2 regions of the Salmonella sp. FC25216 genome follow, and region 2 is predicted to be linked to the other one. Evidence: predicted binding sites of a transcription regulator. Region 2 holds the regulator's gene; the other holds the start of a gene.
What was found. Region 2 encodes PhoB, which activates phosphate uptake and scavenging genes when phosphate is short. Its sites were predicted from a motif close to CTGTCATAAAACTGNCNNAT; they were not measured.
Positions count from the first base shown of each region.

Region 1: a site for PhoB is predicted at 1,983-2,002, ahead of rpoH (RNA polymerase sigma factor RpoH). Genes of this name have one in related genera too.

Region 1 is NZ_JBDGON010000004.1:274,409-277,832, forward strand. Features, by position in the region: gene ftsY (signal recognition particle-docking protein FtsY) at 1-190, shown strand, start outside; gene ftsE (cell division ATP-binding protein FtsE) at 193-861, shown strand; gene ftsX (permease-like cell division protein FtsX) at 854-1,909, shown strand; gene rpoH (RNA polymerase sigma factor RpoH) at 2,155-3,009, shown strand; gene livJ (branched chain amino acid ABC transporter substrate-binding protein LivJ) at 3,270-3,424, shown strand, end outside.
Region 2 is NZ_JBDGON010000007.1:172,307-175,730, forward strand. Features, by position in the region: gene phoR (phosphate regulon sensor histidine kinase PhoR) at 1-1,132, opposite strand, end outside; gene phoB (phosphate response regulator transcription factor PhoB) at 1,202-1,891, opposite strand; gene sbcD (exonuclease subunit SbcD) at 2,106-3,308, shown strand; gene sbcC (exonuclease subunit SbcC) at 3,305-3,424, shown strand, end outside.

The sequences.
Region 1 (3,424 bases), on a different contig from region 2:
TGAAGCGGTGGGCTTAACCGGTATTACCCTGACCAAGCTGGACGGTACGGCGAAAGGCGGGGTGATTTTCTCGGTGGCCGACCAGTTTGGCATTCCTATCCGTTACATTGGCGTGGGCGAACGTATCGAGGATTTGCGTCCGTTTAAGGCGGACGACTTTATTGAGGCACTTTTTGCCCGAGAGGATTAACAATGATTCGCTTTGAACATGTCAGCAAGGCCTATCTCGGCGGGAGACAAGCGCTGCAGGGAGTGACATTCCATATGCAGCCGGGCGAGATGGCGTTTCTGACCGGCCACTCTGGCGCGGGGAAAAGTACCCTGCTGAAGCTTATCTGTGGGATTGAGCGGCCCAGCGCTGGCAAAATCTTCTTCAGCGGGCATGATATTACGCGTCTGAAAAACCGCGAAGTGCCGTTTTTGCGCCGCCAGATTGGGATGATTTTCCAGGATCATCATCTGCTGATGGATCGCACGGTCTATGACAATGTGGCGATACCATTAATCATTGCCGGCGCCAGCGGCGATGATATCCGTCGTCGCGTGTCGGCGGCGCTGGATAAGGTTGGGCTACTGGACAAAGCGAGAAACTTCCCGATTCAACTCTCCGGAGGCGAACAACAGCGCGTGGGCATCGCCCGCGCGGTGGTCAATAAGCCAGCGGTATTGCTGGCGGATGAACCGACCGGAAACCTGGACGACGCGTTATCGGAAGGGATTTTACGTCTGTTTGAAGAGTTTAACCGCGTAGGGGTGACGGTACTGATGGCGACGCACGATATCGGGCTTATCTCCCGTCGTTCCTATCGGCAGCTCGTCCTGAGCGATGGACATCTGCATGGAGGCCTGGTCAATGAATAGGCGCGACGCGATTAACCAAATCAGGCAGTTCGGCGGACGGCTGGATCGACTGCGTAAATCTCGCGGCGGAACAGGCGGCGGACGCAACGCGCCAGGACGCCAGAAGCCGACGCCAAAACCGAACTCACGTAAAACGAACGTCTTTAATGAACAGGTGCGCTATGCCTGGCACGGCGCGCTGCAAGATCTGAAAAGCAAACCGCTGGCGACGTTTCTGACGGTGATGGTGATCGCCATCTCCCTGACGCTGCCAAGCGTCTGCTACATGGTCTATAAGAACGTCAATCAGGCGGCGACGCAGTATTATCCGTCGCCGCAGATCACCGTTTATCTGCAAAAAACGCTGGATGATGACGCGGCGGCGCGGGTCGTTGGGCAGCTTCAGGCCGAGCAGGGCGTTGAGAAGGTCAACTACCTGTCCCGTGAGGACGCGCTGGGAGAATTCCGCAACTGGTCTGGCTTTGGCGGCGCGCTGGATATGTTGGAAGAGAACCCGTTGCCGGCGGTGGCGGTGGTGATCCCCAAGCTGGACTTCCAGAGTACCGCCTCGCTTAATACGCTGCGCGACCGTATCTCGCAGATTAACGGCATTGACGAAGTCCGAATGGATGATAGCTGGTTTGCGCGCCTGGCAGCGCTCACCGGGCTGGTGGGCCGCGTGTCGGCGATGATCGGCGTGCTGATGGTCGCGGCGGTCTTCCTCGTTATCGGTAACAGCGTGCGCCTGAGCATTTTTGCCCGTCGCGATACCATTAACGTGCAAAAGCTGATTGGCGCGACTGATGGCTTTATCCTACGTCCGTTCCTCTACGGCGGCGCGTTGCTCGGTTTTTCCGGCGCTTTTCTTTCACTGATATTGTCTGAAATTTTGGTGATGCGTTTATCATCGGCGGTGACTGAAGTGGCGCAGGTCTTCGGCACGAAGTTTGATCTCAATGGCTTATCGTTCGATGAGTGCCTGTTGTTGTTGCTGGTCTGCTCTATGATCGGCTGGATCGCCGCCTGGCTGGCCACGGTGCAACATTTACGTCACTTTACTCCCGATTGATAAAATCGTGGTATAATCTTTCCCTGCAATGGGCTTCCGTTCGCAGGGAAAGAGTCCCTGTTGTCTCTTCCCCGCGCGTCATCTTTATGTCACATGATTTGTGCAAATTATGCACAGTGTTACATTGAACTTGTGGGTAAAATCACTGTCTGATAAAAGAGTGGATGATATTCTCGTTGCTCATCGGCTTTGGCACGGTTGTTGCTCGCTGACGGTGTCAGGCAATACTGATTGAGAGGATTTGAATGACCAAAGAAATGCAAAATTTAGCTTTAGCCCCTGTTGGCAACCTGGAATCTTATATCCGGGCGGCGAACGCGTGGCCGATGTTATCGGCTGACGAGGAGCGGGCATTGGCTGAAAGGCTGCATTACCAGGGCGATCTGGAAGCAGCTAAAACGCTGATCCTGTCTCACCTGCGCTTTGTTGTTCATATTGCTCGTAACTATGCGGGCTATGGTCTGCCGCAGGCGGATTTGATCCAGGAAGGTAATATCGGCCTGATGAAAGCCGTACGTCGTTTCAACCCGGAAGTAGGCGTGCGTCTGGTGTCCTTCGCCGTACACTGGATTAAAGCAGAAATTCACGAATACGTGTTGCGTAACTGGCGTATCGTTAAGGTTGCGACCACTAAAGCGCAGCGTAAGCTGTTCTTTAATCTGCGTAAAACCAAGCAGCGTCTGGGCTGGTTTAACCAGGATGAGGTCGAGATGGTGGCGCGCGAACTGGGTGTTTCCAGTAAAGACGTGCGTGAGATGGAGTCGCGTATGGCAGCGCAGGACATGACGTTTGACATGTCTTCGGACGATGAGTCCGACAGCCAGCCAATGGCGCCGGTGCTGTATCTGCAGGATAAATCGTCTAACTTTGCCGACGGCATTGAAGACGATAACTGGGAAGAGCAGGCCGCCAACCGACTGACCGACGCGATGCAGGGGCTTGACGAGCGTAGCCAGGATATTATCCGCGCTCGCTGGCTGGACGAAGACAATAAGTCTACGTTGCAGGAGCTGGCCGATCGTTACGGCGTCTCCGCTGAGCGTGTGCGCCAGCTTGAAAAGAACGCCATGAAAAAGCTTCGCGCCGCGATCGAAGCGTAACTTCCCCTTCACGACCCGTAAAACCCTGGATGTAAATCCGGGGTTTTTTTGTTTTTATCATCCTCTCCCGCCTGAGTTCACTCACCCTGTCATTAAATTGTTATTCAATTGTCAAATTAACTATTCAAAAACTATCAAAATCGGGTATGTTTTAGCAGAGTATGCTGCTAAAGCACGAGCGGTAGGCCAATAATCGAAATAAAGTGCTGAACAATAACATCACAACACACGTAACAACCAGAATAATGGGGATTATCAGGATGAATATGAAGGGTAAAACGTTATTGGCAGGATGTATCGCCCTGTCGTTAAGCCATATGGCATTCGCAGACGACATTAAAGTCGCGGTTGTCGGCGCGATGTCCGGTCCGGTGGCGCAGTATGGCGACCAGGAATTTACCGGTGCGGAACAGGC
Region 2 (3,424 bases):
GCGAACGCGCTTTATCGACACGGTAGAAGCGTTCGGTCAGACGAGGAATATGCTCAGCGGCAATCCCCGGACCGTTATCTTGTATGCAAAACTCAGCGCCATGCGCGACATGTCGCCAGCTCACCGTAATATGCGTTCCCGCCGGCGTATGGTTTACCGCGTTATACACCAGGTTTGAGATCGCGCTGCGTAGCTGCTCTTCGTTGCCCAGAACGCTAAGACTATCGTCGACCTCAAACGTAAAGGTATGCTTCTGCTGGCTGAGCGTCTGCGCTTCACGCTCCACGATCCGCAGCATCATCGGTACATCCACTTTTTCATTTAATAACAGCGCCGGGGCCGCCTCAATTTTAGACAACGTAAGCAATTGTTTTACCAGCCCTTCCATACGATACGTTTGCTCGCGCATCGTATGCAGCGCTTTCTCTCGCGTCGCCCCCTCCTGCATCATTTCCAGATAGCCTTGCAATACCGTCAATGGCGTACGCAACTCATGGCTAACGTTGGCGAAAAAGTTACGCCTGGCGCCTTCAAGCTGATGCATTTGCGTCACATCGCGCGCCACCATCAGGAGTTGTTTATCGGTATAAGGCATGACACGGATCTCCAGGTGCCGCCCGGTATTCAGCACCAGATGAAGCGGACGGGTGAAATCACGCGTTTTTAAATACTGGGTAAACTCCGGGTAACGCAGCAGATTGAGAATATTCTGCCCGCTGTCATCCGGCCAGCGTAGCCCCAGTATCTGTTGCGCCAAACCGTTACACCAAAAAATGCCGCCCTCTTCTGTGGTCAGTACCACTGCATCAGGCAGCAACTCCGCGCCGCTGCGAAAACGTTTAATCAGGTTCCCCAGCTCGCGGCGGCGCTTCTTATTTCGCAACTGCATCTGGTGTAAACCGTATAACAGCGGCTCCCAACTTCCCCGTCCCGGCGGCGGCGTCATACTTCTGTCGACCCACAGCCACCAGGAGAGGCGCAATAAATTCCAGAAATGCCAGGCAAGCAGTCCCGTCACCGCCGCCAGTAAAAACCACGGCAGATAACCAAAAAAAGCGCTAAGGATAAGCGCGGGGATGCAACAGAGCACCAACTCCAGCACCAGCCTTTTCCATGACAGCCGTTCCAGCACGCGTCATACTCCCTCAAGAATGGAAAGCCTTCTCCGCCAGAAGCCTGTGATCTACTGGCGGAAAAGGCATTAAAAGCGGGTCGAAAAACGATACCCTGTCCCGCGTACCGTTTGCACCATCCGGTCGTGGCCGCTGTGCTCCAGCGCCTTACGCAAACGGCGAATATGCACGTCGACCGTCCGGTCTTCAACGTACACATTGGTGCCCCAGACATGGTTGAGTAGCTGTTCGCGACTATAAACCCGTTCCGGATGCGTCATAAAGAAATGGAGTAATTTAAATTCGGTCGGCCCCATATCCAGTGGGCTGTCGCCGGTCATCACGCGATGAGAGCCAGGATCAAGGCTCAGTCCCTGCATCTCGATCACCTCTTCGACCGCCATCGGTGAGATACGCCGCATAACGGCCTTAATGCGCGCCACCAACTCCTTGGGGGAAAACGGCTTGGTAATGTAATCGTCAGCGCCGGTTTCCAGCCCGCGCACGCGATCTTCTTCCTCACCTCTCGCCGTCAGCATAACCACAGGAATATCCCGGGTCATGGCTTCACGTTTGAGATGTTTAATAAACTGTAACCCAGACCCGCCGGGCAACATCCAGTCAAGAAGGATGAGATCCGGCCAGGGTTCATTAAGTTTATTCACCGCACTGTCATAATCTTCGGCTTCTACGGGCTGAAAGCCATTTTGTTCGAGCACGAAGCACACCATTTCACGGATCGGCGCCTCATCTTCTACGACCAGAATACGTCTCGCCATAATTTGCCCTGTTAGTCGTTAGTTATCAATGCCGCGCCATTATGCGTCAGATTTATGACAGATTTATGAAAAAAAGGGGTGGTATTGACAGCATGTTGATGATTTATGACACCGTTGAAACATTGCATTACCGTCTACTGGCGGTAAATTGCGCCCAAAAATGGAGGGGATGACGTGTATAATCCCGTTCACGCTTTTTTTGCATGGAACTATTATGCGCATCCTCCATACCTCTGACTGGCATCTGGGACAAAATTTCTACAGTAAAAGCCGCGCCGCGGAGCATCAGGCTTTTCTGGACTGGCTGCTGGAGACCGCGCAGTCCCATCAGGTGGATGCCATTATTGTCGCAGGCGATATTTTTGATACCGGTTCGCCGCCAAGCTATGCCCGAGAACTTTATAACCGTTTTGTCGTTAATTTACAGCAAACAGGCTGTCATTTAGTGGTGCTGGCCGGTAATCATGATTCCGTTGCCACGCTTAACGAGTCACGCGAAATTCTGGCGTTTCTCAATACAACCGTGATCGCCAGCGCGGGCTATGCGCCGCAACTACTTCATCGCCGCGATGGTTCTCCCGGCGCCGTACTGTGCCCCATTCCCTTTTTACGCCCGCGCGACATTATTACCAGCCAGGCGGGGTTGTCCGGCAGCGAGAAACAGCAGCAACTCCTTCATGCGATTGCCGATTATTATCAACAGCAGTACCAGGAAGCGTGCCTGCTACGCGGCGAACGGAAGTTGCCGGTTATCGCGACGGGGCATTTAACCACCGTCGGCGCCAGCAAAAGCGATGCGGTACGCGACATTTATATCGGTACGCTGGATGCCTTTCCGGCGGAGCATTTCCCACCAGCGGATTATATCGCATTGGGACACATTCACCGCGCGCAATGTGTCGGCGGCACAGAGCATATCCGCTATTGCGGCTCCCCCATCGCCCTCAGCTTTGATGAGTGCGGCAAAAGCAAATGCGTGCATCTGGTGACCTTCGACCAGGGGAAATGGCAAAGTACCGAAAGTCTGGCCATCCCCGTTAGCCAACCATTGGCGGTTTTAAAAGGCGACCTGGCGTCAATTACCGAACAGCTTGAGCAGTGGCGCGGCATTGAGCAATCGCCCCCCGTCTGGCTGGATATTGAAATCACCAGCGATGATTATCTACATGATATACAAAGAAAAATACAGACATTAACGGAGTCGCTACCGGTAGAAGTATTACTGGTGCGTCGTAGCCGCGAACAGCGTGAACGCTCGCTGGCGAACGAACGGCGGGAAACATTAAGCGAGCTTAGCGTGGAGGAGGTTTTTGCGCGGCGGCTGGCGCTGGAAGCGTTAGATACCCCGCAGCGCGAGCGCCTGAATCAGCTCTTTTCCAGCACGCTCTACGCGTTGAATGAGGAGCATGAGGCATGAAAATTCTCAGTTTGCGTCTGAAAAACCTGAACTCGCTGAAAGGAGAATGGAAGGTCGACTTTACCGCCGAACCGTTTGTCAGTAACGGGTTATTCGCCATCACCGGCCCGACCGGC